One region of the Kribbella endophytica genome, then DNA from elsewhere that is predicted to be linked to it. Evidence: riboswitches for the same ligand, from Rfam matches in the RefSeq annotation. Region 1 holds a riboswitch; the other holds the start of a gene.
The links. A riboswitch is a leader RNA that binds a small molecule or an ion and turns the genes downstream of it on or off. The one in region 1 is predicted to bind cobalamin.
Positions count from the first base shown of each region.

Region 2: it holds a riboswitch for cobalamin, as region 1 does, so the genes downstream of both, ACYVIO_RS40930 (ribonucleoside-diphosphate reductase subunit alpha) here and metE (5-methyltetrahydropteroyltriglutamate--homocysteine S-methyltransferase) in region 1, are expected to answer to the same signal.

Region 1 is NZ_BAAGUR010000004.1:397,633-404,898, reverse strand. It holds gene rocD (ornithine--oxo-acid transaminase) at 1-568, opposite strand, end outside; gene metE (5-methyltetrahydropteroyltriglutamate--homocysteine S-methyltransferase) at 642-2,945, opposite strand; cobalamin riboswitch at 3,064-3,280, opposite strand; gene ACYVIO_RS33705 (potassium transporter Kup) at 3,368-5,287, shown strand; gene ACYVIO_RS33700 (MarR family winged helix-turn-helix transcriptional regulator) at 5,295-5,759, opposite strand; gene ACYVIO_RS33695 (NmrA/HSCARG family protein) at 5,884-6,849, shown strand; gene ACYVIO_RS33690 (IclR family transcriptional regulator) at 6,956-7,266, opposite strand, start outside.
Region 2 is NZ_BAAGUR010000007.1:237,187-244,452, forward strand. It holds gene ACYVIO_RS40900 (fumarylacetoacetate hydrolase family protein) at 1-610, opposite strand, end outside; gene ACYVIO_RS40905 (GNAT family N-acetyltransferase) at 733-1,236, shown strand; gene ACYVIO_RS40910 (3-methyladenine DNA glycosylase) at 1,233-2,102, shown strand; gene ACYVIO_RS40915 (DUF2255 family protein) at 2,112-2,513, shown strand; gene ACYVIO_RS40920 (class I SAM-dependent methyltransferase) at 2,506-3,417, opposite strand; gene ACYVIO_RS40925 (DinB family protein) at 3,739-4,320, shown strand; cobalamin riboswitch at 4,379-4,535, shown strand; gene ACYVIO_RS40930 (ribonucleoside-diphosphate reductase subunit alpha) at 4,667-7,266, shown strand, end outside.

The sequences.
Region 1 (7,266 bases):
CGAGCAGCACCGCGACCGTGGTCTCGTCGATCGCGGCCTCCAGTGCGGCGGCGTCGCCGTACGGGACGGAGCGGAAGCCCGGCGTGTACGGCCCGTAGTTGTCGTGCGCGACCGCGTCGCCGGAGAAGCTGATGATGCTGATGGTCCGGCCATGGAAGTTGCCGTCAGCAACGATGATGGTGGCGTTGCCGTCCGGTACGCCCTTGACCAGGTAGCCCCAGCGGCGCGCCAGCTTGAGCGCGGTCTCGACGGCTTCGGCGCCGGAGTTCATCGGCAGGACCGCGTCCTTGCCGGCCAGCGCGGCCAGCTCCGCGCAGAACGGGCCGAGCTGGTCGTGGTGGAAGGCCCGGCTGGTCAGCGTGACCCGGCCGAGCTGCTCGGTCGCGGCGGCGATCAGCGCCGGGTGCCGGTGACCGAAGTTGAGCGCGGAGTAGCCGGCCAGGCAGTCGAGGTAGCGCTGCCCGTTGGTGTCGGTGACCCAGGCCCCCTCGCCGTGCGCGATGGTGACCGGGAGCGGGTGGTAGTTGTGCGCGCCGTACTGCTCTTCCAGCGTCACCGGATCGATCACGGGGCCGTCCTCTCGAGGCTCAGGGGTAACAGGTGGTACAGCGAAGCATAACTCTGTACCACCTGCTACGGAATCAGCTGAGCTGTTCGCGGACAGTCCGGGCCGCGCCGACCAAGTTGTCGAGCGAGTCGCGGACCTCGGGCCAGCCGCGGGTCTTCAGGCCGCAGTCGGGATTGACCCACAGGCGCTCGGCCGGGATCGCGGCCAGGCCCTTCTCCAGCAGCGAGACGACCTCCGGCGTACCGGGCACGCGCGGGGAGTGGATGTCGTAGACGCCCGGCCCGACGCCACGCGGGTAGCCGGCGTCGCCGAGCTCGTGGGCGACCTGCATGTGCGAACGGGCCGCTTCGAGGCTCGCGACGTCGGCCTCCATCTCGTCCAGCGCGTTGAGGATGTCGCCGAACTCGACATAACACATGTGCGTGTGGATCTGAGTGTCCGCACGCACGCCGCTGGTCGTCAGCCGGAACACCTCGGTGCCCCAGTTCAAGTACGCCGCACGGTCGGCCTGCCGCAGCGGCAGGGTCTCGCGCAGGGCCGGCTCGTCGACCTGGATCACCGCGGCGCCGGCCGCTTCCAGGTCGTTCACCTCGTCCCGCAGCGCCAGCGCGACCTGACGTGCGGTGTCGCTGCGCGGCTGGTCGTCACGGACGAACGACCAGGCGAGCATCGTCACCGGTCCGGTCAGCATGCCCTTGACCGGACGCTCGGTCTGCAGCTGCGAGTACGCCCACCAGCGAACCGTCATCGGCTCCGGGCGGGAGATGTCGCCGACCAGCACCGGCGGCCGGACGTACCGGGTGCCGTACGACTGGACCCAGCCGTGCTGCGTCGCCAGGTACCCGTCGAGCTGCTCGGCGAAGTACTGGACCATGTCGTTGCGCTCGGGCTCACCGTGCACGAGAACGTCGAGCCCGGCCTTCTCCTGGAACGCGAGCACCTCCTGGATCTCGGCCTCGATGCGCTCGTCGTACTGCGTCGCGTCGATCCGCCCGGCGCGCAGGTCGGCGCGCGCCTTGCGCAGCTCGCCGGTCTGGGGGAACGAGCCGACAGTGGTGGTCGGGAGCAACGGCAGACCGAGCCGCGCCTGCTGGGCGGCGCTGCGTTCGGCGTACGGCGTGGAGCGGCGGCTGTCCGCCGCGGTGACGGCGGCGACCCGCGCCCGGACGTCCGGGTTGTTGGTCAGCGCCGAGCCGCTCCGGGAGTCCAGGGCTGCCCGGTTCGCGTTCAGCTGGTCGGCGATCGCTTCGGCGCCTTCGGTGAAGCCATGGGTCAGCGTGGCGATCTCGGCGGACTTCTGCCGGGCGAACGCCAGCCAGCGCGCGACCTCGGGGTCGATGCCGTCCTCGGCTGCGACGTCGTACGGGACGTGCAGGAGCGGGCACGACGCGCTGACGTCGACCTGACCGGCCAGCGAGCGCAGCCGGGTCAGCGTGGCCAGCGACTTGGTCAGGTCGTTGATCCAGATGTTGCGGCCGTTGACGACGCCCGCGACGAGCCGCTTGGAGCGGACCTCGGAGGACGCGACCAGATCGTCGAGGTTGCCCTCCGCGGGACCGGTGAAGTCGATCGCCAGGCCCTCGACCGGCGACTTGGCGAGCACAGGCAGCGCCTTGCCGAGCCGGTCGAAGTACGACGCGACGAGCAGGCGCGGGCGATCGGTCAGACCGCCCAGTACGGCGTACGCGCGGGCGGTCAGGTCGAGCTCGTCGGGCGAGCGGTCCTGGACCAGGGCGGGCTCGTCCAGCTGCACCCAGCCGGCGCCGGCGGCGCGCAGGTCGGCGAGCACTTCGGCGTACACGGGCAGGATCTTGTCGAGCAGCGACAGTGGCTCGAAGTGCTCGTCGACGCCCGGCGCGGGCTTGGCCAGCAGCAGGTAGGTGATCGGGCCGACGACGACCGGCCTGGCGGTCAGGCCGAGATCGAGTGCTTCGCGAAGCTCGGCGACCTGCTTGCTGGTGTCGGCGGTGAAGGTGGTGTCGGGGCCGAGCTCGGGGACGAGGTAGTGGTAGTTGGTGTCGAACCACTTGGTCATCTCGAGCGGCGCGACCTCCTGGGTGCCGCGAGCCATCGCGAAGTACCCGTCCAGCGGGTCCGCGGCCACGGCCGCCCGGTGCCGCTCGGGGATCGCGCCGAGCAGGACCGACGTGTCGAGCACGTGGTCGTAGTACGAGAAGTCACCGGTGGGGACCTCGTCGATGCCGTCGGCAGCGAGTTGCTGCCAGTTGGCCTTGCGCAGTTCGGCGGCGGTCTGCCGGAGGGCGTCCGCGTTGACGGTGCCCTTCCAGTAGCCCTCGATGGCCTTCTTCAGCTCGCGGTTCGGGCCTTGGCGCGGGTAGCCGTACACGGTGGATCGTGCGGCTGACTGGGTGTTCAAGTGTCTCTCCTTGGCGAGGCAGTCTCGAAGACCCCGTACCCCGGAGAACAGCAGGCAGGCGCGACAGGTCGCGCACGGCCGACCTTCCCACGAGGTCACGCGGTCACCGCCGTACGACGACGTACGGCGGGCAGGGGCAGGTCTTCGGACTCGTGGGCGCGTCCGTCGTTCCGGACACCTACTGGCCGTCGCTTCCCAGACCGGTCCTCCGGTCCAGTGCTGATGACGGCGGTCGTTCCCACTCACCGCTGCGGGGCAGTCCCGGAGTTCCACCGGGTTCCCTCTTACGACGACCCGACTGGCGATCGGGCCGAACCACTGCGTCACCACTTTCTCACAGAATTCTCACAGCACCAGGCGAGTGTGATCGGTCTGCCAGCCAACTGGGGGTGGTTCAATGCGCGCGTGAACAGGCTGACGCGATGACCGCCGATGAAGCGGACGGCCGCGTGCAGTCCCGGACCCTGCTGACCATCGGCGCGCTCGGCGTCGTGTTCGGGGATATCGGGACCAGCCCGATCTACACGATCCAGACCGTGTTCAACCCCGGCGACCCGCACCCGGTGCCGGTCTCGGCCGACAGCGTGTTCGGGATCGTGTCGCTGATCTTCTGGGCGGTCACGATCATCGTGACGATCAAGTACGTGCTGCTGGTGCTGCGCGCGGACAACCAGGGCGAGGGCGGCATCCTCGCGCTGATCACGCTGATCCGCAGCCACGGGACCAACGGCAGCCGGCGGACCAAGGTGATCCTGGCCGGGCTCGGCATCTTCGGCGCGTCGCTGTTCTTCGGCGACTCGATGATCACGCCGGCCATCTCGGTGCTGTCCGCGGTCGAGGGTCTGAAGGTCGTCCAGCCGGGGCTCGACGCGTACGTCGTACCGATCACCGCGACGATCATCGTGGTGCTGTTCACGCTGCAACGCCTCGGCACCGGCCGGATCGGCCGGTCGTTCGGTCTGGTGATGGTGCTGTGGTTCGTCACCATCGGTGCCGCCGGCATCGGCGGGATCACGCGGCACCCGGAGATCCTGAAGGCGCTGTCGCCGACGTACGCGATCGGCTTCCTGACCAACCACTTCGGCCACGCGTTCTTCGCGCTGGCCGCGGTCGTGCTCGCGATCACCGGCGCCGAGGCCCTGTACGCCGACCTCGGGCACTTCGGCCGCGCGCCGATCACCCGGGCCTGGCTGATCCTCGTGTTCCCGGCGTGCATCCTGAGCTACCTCGGCCAGGGCGCGCTGGTGCTGAAGGACGAGTCGTCGGTCAGCAGCCCGTTCTTCCTGCTCGTGCCCGAGTGGGGACGGATCCCACTGGTTCTGCTCGCCACTGCGGCGACTGTCATCGCGTCTCAAGCGGTCATCACCGGTGCGTTCTCGGTCGCCCGCCAGGCGGTGCAGCTCGGCTACCTGCCGCGGCTGCGGATCCTGCACACGTCGAGCAAGACGATCGGGCAGATCTACGTGCCGTGGATCAACTGGGCGCTGATGATCTCGGTGCTGACGCTGGTCTTCGCGTTCCAGACCTCCGCCGCGCTCGCGTTCGCCTTCGGCATGGCGGTCACGGCCACGGTCACGATCAACACCGTGCTGTTCTTCTACATCGTCCGCAAGCAGTGGGGTAAGCCGATGTGGGTGGTGATCGGCGGAGGAGCAGTCTTCCTGTCGATCGAGCTGCTGTTCCTCGCGGCGAACCTGACCAAGCTCGTCCACGGCGCCTGGCTGCCGCTGCTGATCGGCATCACGGTCTTCACCGTGCTCACCACCTGGCAGCGCGGGCGTTCGCTGGTCACTGCCCGCCGCGAGCGTCAGGAAGGCTCGCTGACGACGTTCATCAACGAGCTGCACGAGGCGCAGCCGCCGCTACGCCGGGTGCCCGGTACGGCGGTCTTCCTCAACCGTGGCAAGGACACTGTGCCGCTGGCGATGCGCGCGAACGTCGAGCACAACCACATCCTGCACGAGAACGTCGTGATCCTGTCGATCGAGACCGAGCCGGTGCCGACGGTCGAGGACGCGGAGCGGATCACGATCGACGACCTCGGGTTCGACGACGACCGGATCGTCCACGTGACGGCCCGCTTCGGTTATGTCCAGACGCCGGACGTGGCCGCCGTTCTGCGGCTGGCGGCCGAGCAGAGCTCCGAGGTGGCGTCGCTGGATCTGAGCGACACGTCGTACTTCCTGTCGACGATCGAACTGCGGCTCGGTGAGCACCCGGACATGGCGCGCTGGCGGAGCCGGCTGTTCGTGGCCACGTCGCACATCAGCGCCGACGCCGCCGAGTACTTCGGGCTGCCTCGCGACCGGGTGGTCATCATGGGATCGCGGATCGACGTCTAGGCCTGCCTTATTCCTCGGGGCTGCGGCCGCGCTGGTGGTCGGTGATGTCGTGGAACATCTGCTTGAACTGCCGGTAGTTCTTCGCGCCCAGCCGCTCGGCGTGCCGGGCCTCGATATCGTCCACGATCGCGTCGGCGGCCCGCATCTGGGCCAGCCCGCGCTCGGTCGGACAGACGAGCTTGGCGCGCCGGTCGCTCGGGTCGGGATGGCGTTCCAGGTAGCCGAGGGCTTCGAGCTCGTCGACCAGCGTGCCGATGATCTGCTTGTGCTGACCGGACAGCCGGGACAGCTCGGTCGCCCGGACGCCTTCGGGGGCGAGATAGGCCAGTACGGCGCCGTGGCGGTACTTGAGGTCGTCGAACCCCTGCGTCGCCAGCGTCGCGAACATCTCCCGCTGGACCGCGAACAGCAGTCGTCCGGACAGCACGCCCAGGTCGGGATCCGCTGCCCTGCGCTCCGATCGGGTGACCAACCGACTCTCCTTCCGCCGTCCTTTGGTGGTCATCCTACGTGATAGTCACGATATTTGACTAAGCATCCGGTGGTGTCTACGCTCTGAGAAGTAGTCAAGATTCATGACAATCAAGGAGTTTGACATGACGGAGATCATCGCTGTCGTCGGCGCGACCGGTATCCAGGGCGGGGGCCTGGTGCGGGCGATCCTGGCCGACCCGGCGAAGCAGTTCACCGTCCGGGCGATCACCCGGAACGCGAACGGCGCGGCGGCGCAGAAGCTGGCCGCGGCCGGCGCCGAGGTGGTCGAGGCCGATCTGGATGACGAGGACAGCCTCCGCAAGGCGTTCGACGGCGTGTACGGCGCGTACGTCGTCACCAACTACTTCGCCCAGCGCAGCGAAGCGGAGGTCGCTGCGCGGTCTGCGGCCGACATGGAACTGGAGCAGGCCGGCAATGCGGCCCGCGCGGCGCGTGATGCCGGCGTACAGCATGTGATCTGGTCGACGCTCGAGGACACCCGCCCGCACTTCGGTGACACCGACCGCGTTCCGACCCTGGACGACGGCCGGTACAAGGTGCCGCACTTCGACGCCAAGAGCGAGGCCGACGACCTGTTCCGCGAAGCCGGCGTACCGACGACGTTCCTGCGGACCACCTTCTACTACGAGAACCTCGTCGACTCGCTGGGCCCGGCCCGCGATGCCGACGGCAACTTCGTGCTCACGCTGCCGATGGGCGACAGCCCGATCAACGCGATCGCCGTCGAGGACATCGGCCGGACCGCGCTCGGCATCTTCCGCCGCGGGCCGGAGTTCATCGACAAGACGGTCGCGATCGCCGGGCAGGCGCTGACCGGTGCCGAGCTGGCGGCGACGATGAGCGACGTCCTCGGTGAGCCCGTCACGTACGCGCCGCACGGCTGGGACGACTTCCGGTCCTTCGGGTTCCCGGGCGCCGTCGAGTTCGGCAACATGTTCCAGTACTACGCGGAGAACCACGAGGAGTTCACCAACGACCGCGACCTCGACCTGGCGCGTGAGCTGAACCCGCGGCTGCAGACCTTCCGCGAGTGGTTCGCCGAGCACCACACCGAGCTCGCGCGATAAGTGCGGTCGCGGGGGCCACAGCCTCGTCGCCGGTGCGCCTTTCAAGTACCGGCCCTCGGTTGGTGGTTGGTACTTGAGAGGGGTGGGGGTTGATCCTTCGGGTGGCCTAGCGCAGGTCGTCCGACAGGGACTGGGCGGCCTGTGTGAGCAGGGGGATCGCCCGGTCCACGAGGGTCTCGGTCATCCGGCCGGCGGGGCCCGAGATCGACATCGCGAGGCGGGACGGAACGTCGGGCACCGGTACGGCGATGCAGCGAACGCCGAGCTCCTGCTCGCCCTCGTCGGTGGCGTACCCGTCCTGTTGCGCCTTGCGAAGCTGCGCGGCGAACTCCTCGACGTCCGTGATCGTCGTCTCGGTGTGCTTCGGCATGCCGGTGCGCTGCAGCAGTTCGCGGACCTCGGCGTCGCGCAGCTGGG
Region 2 (7,266 bases), on a different contig from region 1:
ACTGCGAGGTCCGGCCGTCCTGCTTCGGCTCGCCGTTCAGCTGCGTGCTGACCCGGACGTCGGAGACGTCCAGATCGGTCTGGATCCAGGGGCCGAGCGGGCAGAACGTGTCGTAGCCCTTGGCCCGGGCCCACTGGCCGTCGCTCTTCTGCAGGTCGCGCGCGGTCACGTCGTTCGCGATCGTGTAGCCGAAGATCACCTCTTCGGCCCGTTCGCGGGGCAGGTCGCGGCAGATCCGGCCGATCACGATCGCCAGCTCGCCCTCGAAGTGCAGGTTGTTGGTCTGCTCGGGGTAGACGATGCCGTCGCGCGGGCCGATCACCGAGGTGTTCGGCTTGAGGAAGATCATCGGCTCGGCCGGTACGTCGTTGCCCAGCTCGGCGGCGTGGTCGGCGTAGTTGCGCCCGACGCAGACCACCTTGCTGCGCGGGATCACCGGGGCCAGCAGCCGGACGTCGGCCAGCTGCAGCACCTCGCCGGTGAGTTGGACCGGCCGGTACAGCGGGTCCGAGTCGAGTACGGCGACGGTGCCGACGAGACCTTCGGGGTCGTCGGTCTCGACAAGCCCGTACTTCGGTTCGTCGTCGACGGAGAATCTGGCGATACGCACGGCTGGCCTTCAGTCGAGGGAATGAACGGCCCGAGCCTACCGCCGTACCCCATCAGCGCTTTGATCCTGTCCCCGTCTCCTCTTCTTTTCCCGTCGGTGGTCCCCAATGAGACAGTTGTGCGGTGACCACCGACCGAGCCCCGTTCACGATCCGCCTGGCCGAGCCCGCGGAGTACGCCGCCGTCGGCGAGCTGACCGTCGAGTCGTACGCGAACGACGGCTTCATCCCGGCCGGCTCCGACTACGGCGACACCCTGCGCGCCGCCGCGGACCGGGCCGAACGCGCCGAGCTCTGGGTCGCCACGGACGGCACCGACCTGCTCGGCACGGTCACGTACTGCGTCCCCGGCTCCTTCTACGCCGAGATCGGCGAGCCCCACGAGGGCGAGTTCCGCATGCTCGGCGTCTCCGCGAAGGCCCGCGGCCTGGGCGTCGGCACGGCGCTGACGCAACGCTGCATCGACCGCTCCCGCGAGCTCGGGTTCACCCACCTCGTCCTGTCGAGCGCCGACTACATGAAACCGGCCCACCGCATCTACGAACGCCTCGGCTTCACCCGAGTCCCCGAACGCGACTGGTCCCCCCGCCCCGGCGTCCACCTGTACGCGTACTCCCTGGCGCTGTGACTCTCCTTCTCTCTCCTGCTGATTGGGAACCACTCGCCGCCGCCCATGCGGCGCGGGTCGACGAACTCGTTGCCGGTCATCTCGCACGTCGTCAGCGCCGCGAGGCTCATCCCGTCGAGGACTTCCTCTTCACCTACTACTCCACGCGGCCGAACCAGCTCCGCATCTGGCACCCCGGCCCAGGCGTCAGCCTGCTCGGCGCCACGGCGTACGAGGGACGCAAGGGCTACCTGTACGCCGACGGCGCCGCGCACCTCGACCCGGCCGAGATCGAGCGCCGTACGGACTCCATCACCTGGATCCGCCGCCTGCTGGCAGCAACGCTCGACCGCCAGCCCCAGTTCGGCTGCTTCGGCCTGCACGAGTGGGCGATGGTCTACCGCCTGCAACCCGGCGAGGTCCGGCACGAGAAGTGGCCGCTGAGACTAGGTGCCGAGGGCACCGATCAGGTCGTCGAGTCGCACAAGATCGCCTGCTCCCACTTCGACGCCTTCCGCTTCTTCACCGAACCGGCCCGCCCCCTCAACGTCCTGCAACCAACCCGCGACCAGCAGCCTCAGCTGGAACAAGGCGGCTGCCTGCACGCCAACATGGACCTCTACAAGTGGGCCACCAAACTCGCCCCCTTCACCCCCAGCACCCTCCTCCTGACCTGCTTCGAGCTGGCCAAGGACATCCGCACCCTCGACATGCGAGCCTCCCCGTACGACCTGGCTCCCCTCGGCTACTCCCCCATCCCCATCGAAACCCCCACAGGCAAAGCCGAGTACGCCGCCGCCCAACGCGCCTTCGCAGAACGCTCCAAGCCCCTCCGAGAACAACTCGTCGCCCTCTGCGACAACCTGCTCAACACCACCAGTCACTAGCCTCGAGACATGGCTGAGCTCTGGACTCCCGACGACCTCCAGCGAATCGCTGCCGCCGACGAACTGCAGATCGCCCCCAGACGCACCGACGGAACCCTGCGGCGCTGGGTGCCGATCTGGGTGGTGTCCGTCGATCAGCAGGTGTACGTCCGCACCTGGTACCGCCGAGACACCGGTTGGTTCGCTCACGTACTCGAGTCCCACCGGGCCTGCATCCGCGTTCCGGGCTTGCAGGCCGACGTCTCCGTCGAGGACGTCGGCACCGGATCGGAGCAGCTACGGCTGAAAGTCGACGAGGCCTACCGCACGAAGTACGCGCGCTACGGCACCTCGACCGTCGACCAGATGGTGGCAGCCGAAGCGGCAGCCACCACGCTGCTACTCACCCCGGAGCATGACCGTCTCAGCTGACCTTCGTCGCCTTCAGTGCGAACAGCAACGGGATCCGTGGCGCATCGTCCGGCAAACGCCACCAGCCTTCTGGCGTCTGGACCATCGACGGCCAGCGCGGCCATTGCAGCACCTCGGACTCGCGCAAGCTGTCGATCCGCAGCCCCGCAGCCGACAGCGTCGTGACCAACTCCCCCAGCCCGTGCATCCACTCGTAGCTGGTGTTGCGGCCGGGCACCTCGTCGCCTGTGTACGTGACAGTCGACTCGTGCGCGATCGCCCCACGCCCTTCCAAGTAGTCGTGCCGCAGCACCAACTCCTCGGACTCCCCCGGCAGCCCAACCGGCCGCAGCGAATTCAGCAACGGATGGAACTCGACGATGTACACGAACCCACCCGGCTTCAGCAGCCCACTGACCACCTCGGCCCACTTCGCCAGGTCAGGCAGATAACAGAGCGCACCCTTGCCCGTGTAGACGACATCGAACTGCCGCCCGCTGAACGCCTCGCCCGCGTCGTACACGTTCGCCCGCACGTACTCGATCCCGGCGCCGGCCGCATCGGCCAACCGCCGCGCCTCGTCCAGCGACCGCCCCGAAAGATCCAGCCCGAACGTCTTCGCGCCCTTCCGGGCAAAGGCGATCGTCTCGGTCCCCAGGTGACACTGCAGGTGCACGACATCCCGCCCGCCGAGCTCCCCCAGGTCGTCCCACTCGTAGTCGGCGAACCAGAACTCCGCCGGCCGCTCGTAGAACGCGCTCGCCGCGTGCAGCGGAGCCCGCGCGTCCCAGTCCGCCTCGTTCGCGGCCACCCGCGCCAGCTCGTCAGCCTCCAACGCCACCGGCTTCTCCTTCTGTCGCCTGGTCCGGTCCTCGTCCTCCCAGTCTCTCCAGGCCCAGGTCCAGGCATCCCCACTCAGGCTCATTTCCGCTCACCCGGCGACACGAGTTTCCCCCTCGGAAGCAGTCCCGTGAGCAGTCACCGCGCCCCCGGACCGTCCCGAGAACGTTCCCCCAGCTCTGCTCACCCAGCGTGACTCTACTCTCGTCGGCCACGCTGAGTAATCACGTTTGGGTCTCACTCCGCACCATCTCCCCGGTCGCGCTCGCACTAGCAGTCGACCACCGGAAGCACCAGCACCGACACGCTGTGCTGATTGACTTTCCGACGTTCGCTCGACCACAATTCGAACACATGTTCGATGCAAGGACAAACCGCGGGGAATCGGGGAGCGTGAGGATCTGTGATGCCGGAACCGTTCGACTGGGACATCCTGGAGCGACCGTCGGCGATGGCGATGGTGCGGGGCCAGCTCGGTTTCAGCTGGATGGTGCTGGCCCAGCGACTGGCCAGACTCACCGACGACGAGTACTTCTGGCGACCGAGCGCGGAGGCACTGACCGTCGTACGGCGCCGGCACGCCGGCCGCTTCCGGTCGCTCGGGTCGGGTGAGTGGGTGGCGCAGTGGCCGGACGAGCCGGACCATCGCGGGCCCCGCACGATCGCCTGGCTGATCGCCCATCTGACCGAGACGTTCTTCGAGCGCTGGGAGTGGACCTTCGGCGAGAAGCTCCAGGGCCGCACCGACATCACGTTGCACGGCAACGCCCGGGACGCGGTCGCCTGGTTGACCCACTGGGTCAACGCCTGGCAGGAGTCCATCGCGGCTTTGGAGGAGGACCAGGCGATGACGGTCGGCCTCAGCCAGGCCACCGAGCTGGACGCCGCGGAGCCGTTCGGCCACGTCGTCCTGCGGCTCAACCGGGAGCTGATCCACCATGGATCGGAGATCATGACGCTCCAGGATCTGCATGCGCTGGCCGCCTGAAACCACTAGATGTGCGACACGCGGCGCGTCAATGCACTACATGTCGGGGTCTACCGCTAATGTTCTGCGTGCTGGTGGTTCTGCCCGGGTGACGCGACCAAGCGCGGCCGGGCGGAGGCAAGAGGGGAATCCGGTGCGAGTCCGGAGCTGCCCCGCAACGGTGAGCGGACAGGTCGTCCGCGAGTCCGAGTACCTGCCACTGGTGCGCGTACCGCCGGTACGCGTCGGTCCGAGACCTCGTGGGTGGGTCGGTGGGCGTCAAGGCAGTCGTACTCGCCGTACTGCCTTGCGTCGCGCGCTCTCGCACAGGTCATGGTCCCCCGGAACTCGCGTGGAGAGAGCGCCTGTGACCATCGTTTCGTCTTCGTCGCCGACCGCATCGGGCACCCTGCCCGACGCGCAGGCCGCGTCCCAGCTGACCGTCGTCCGCCGCGACGGCACCAGCACCGCATTCGACCCGACCAAGATCGCGGTCGCGGTGAGCAAGGCCTTCCTGGCCGTCGAGGGTGCCGAGGCCGGCACCAGCCACCGGGTCCGTGACCTGGTCACCGACCTGACCGCCCGCGTCGTCACGGCCCTGACCAGCCGCGGCGACTCGCGGCGCAGCGTCCAGGTCGAGGACATCCAGGACCAGGTCGAGCTGGCCCTGATGCGCGCGGGAGAGCATCAGGTCGCCCGCGCCTACGTCCTGTACCGCGAAGAGCGCACCAAGGCCCGGACGCCGGCCGACGCGGCCGGGGTCACCGAGGCGCCGGCCGTCACTGTCCGTGCTGCCGACGGAAACACAGCGCCACTGGACGTCGCCCGGCTCCGGCTCGTCATCGCCGAGGCGGCCGCCGGCCTGGACGCCGTCGACCCCGAGCAGATCCTCGACGAGACGCTCGGCTCCTGCTACGACGGCATCGCCCAGCACGAGGTCGAGCTCGCCCTGGTGATGGCCGCCCGGTCGTACGTCGAGACCGAGCCGCAGTACAGCCAGGCCGCCGCGCGCCTGCTGCTCGACCAGATCCGCCGCGAGACGCTCGGCCGCGTGCACGGCGAGCCCCGGCAGGCGACCCAGGCCGACATGAGCACGGCGTACGCCGAGTACTTCCCGCGCTACGTCAGCACCGGGATCGAGGCCGGTCTGCTCGACCCCGAGCTGGCCACCTTCGACCTCCCCCGGCTCGCCGCGGCGATCAAGCCCGAGCGCGACCTGGACTTCGCGTTCCTCGGCCTGCAGACCCTCTACGACCGGTACCTGCTGCACATCGACAAGATCCGGTTCGAGCTGCCGCAGGCGTTCTACCTGCGCGTCGCGATGGGCATGGCGCTCAAGGAGGACGACCGGGAGACGCGGGCGCTGGAGTTCTACGAGCTGCTCAGCTCGTTCCGCTTCATGTCCTCGACGCCGACGCTGTTCAACTCCGGCACCACCCGGCCGCAGCTGTCGTCGTGCTTCCTGACCACGGTCGACGACGACCTGTCCGGCATCTTCGCCGGCATCCGCAACAACGCCCTCCTGGCCAAGTACTCCGGTGGCCTCGGCAACGACTGGACCCCGGTCCGCGGCATCGGCGCCAAGATCCGCGGGACCAACGGCGAGTCGCAGGGCGTCGTACCGTTCCTGAAGATCGCCAACGACACCGCGGTCGCGGTCAACCAGGGCGGCAAGCGCAAGGGCGCGGTCTGCGCCTACCTCGAGACCTGGCACATGGACATCGAGGAGTTCCTCGACCTGCGCAAGAACACCGGTGACGAGCGCCGCCGCACCCACGACATGAACACGGCGAACTGGGTGCCCGACCTGTTCCTGCAGCGGGTCGAGGCCGGCGGCGACTGGACGCTGTTCTCGCCCGACGAGGTCCCGGACCTGCACGACCTGTACGGCGCGGCCTTCGCGACGGCGTACGAGAACTACGAGGCGGCCGCCGATCGCGGCGAGATCCGGGTGTTCCGCCGGGTCAAGGCCGTCGACCTGTGGCGCCGGATGCTGACCGTGCTGTTCGAGACCGGTCACCCGTGGATCACCTTCAAGGACGCCTGCAACCTGCGCTCCCCACAGCAGCACGACGGCGTGGTGCACTCCTCCAACCTGTGCACCGAGATCACGCTGAACACCACCGTCGACGAGACCGCAGTCTGCAACCTCGGCTCGGTCAACCTGGTCGCCCACCTGACCGAGAGCGGTCTGGACGCGGAACTGCTGCGCGACACCGTGAAGACCGCGGTCCGGATGCTCGACAACGTGATCGACGTGAACTTCTACACCACGCCGGAGTCGGAGCGCGCGAACCAGCGGCACCGCCCGGTCGGCCTCGGCCTGATGGGCTTCGCCGACGCGCTGTTCGCGCTGCGCATCCCGTACTCGTCCGACGCGGCCGTCGAGTTCGCCGACGTCTCGATGGAGGCGATCAGCTACCACGCGATCGCGGCGTCGACCGAGCTCGCCGCCGAGCGCGGGACGTACCAGACGTACGACGGATCGCTGTGGAGCCAGGGCGTGCTGCCGATCGACTCGCTCGAGCTGCTGCGTTCGGCGCGCGAGGGCGACGTCCAGCTGGACACCGGCCGGACGCTCGACTGGGAGGCGCTGCGCGCGAAGGTGTTGAAGGACGGCATGCGCAACTCCAACGTGCTGGCGATCGCGCCGACCGCGACGATCTCCAACATCTGTGGGGTCAGCCAATCGATCGAGCCGACGTACAGCAACCTGTTCGTGAAGTCGAACATGTCCGGTGAGTTCACCGTCGCGAACCCGTACCTGGTCGCCGACCTGAAGGCGCGCGGGCTGTGGGACCAGGTGATGGTCTCGGACCTGAAGTACCACGACGGTGTGCTGAGCCGGATCGAGCGGATCCCGGCCGACCTGCGCGAGCTGTACGCGACCGCGTTCGAGATCGAGCCGCTCTGGCTGATCAAGGCGGCGTCGCGGCGGCAGAAGTGGATCGACCAGGCGCAGTCGCT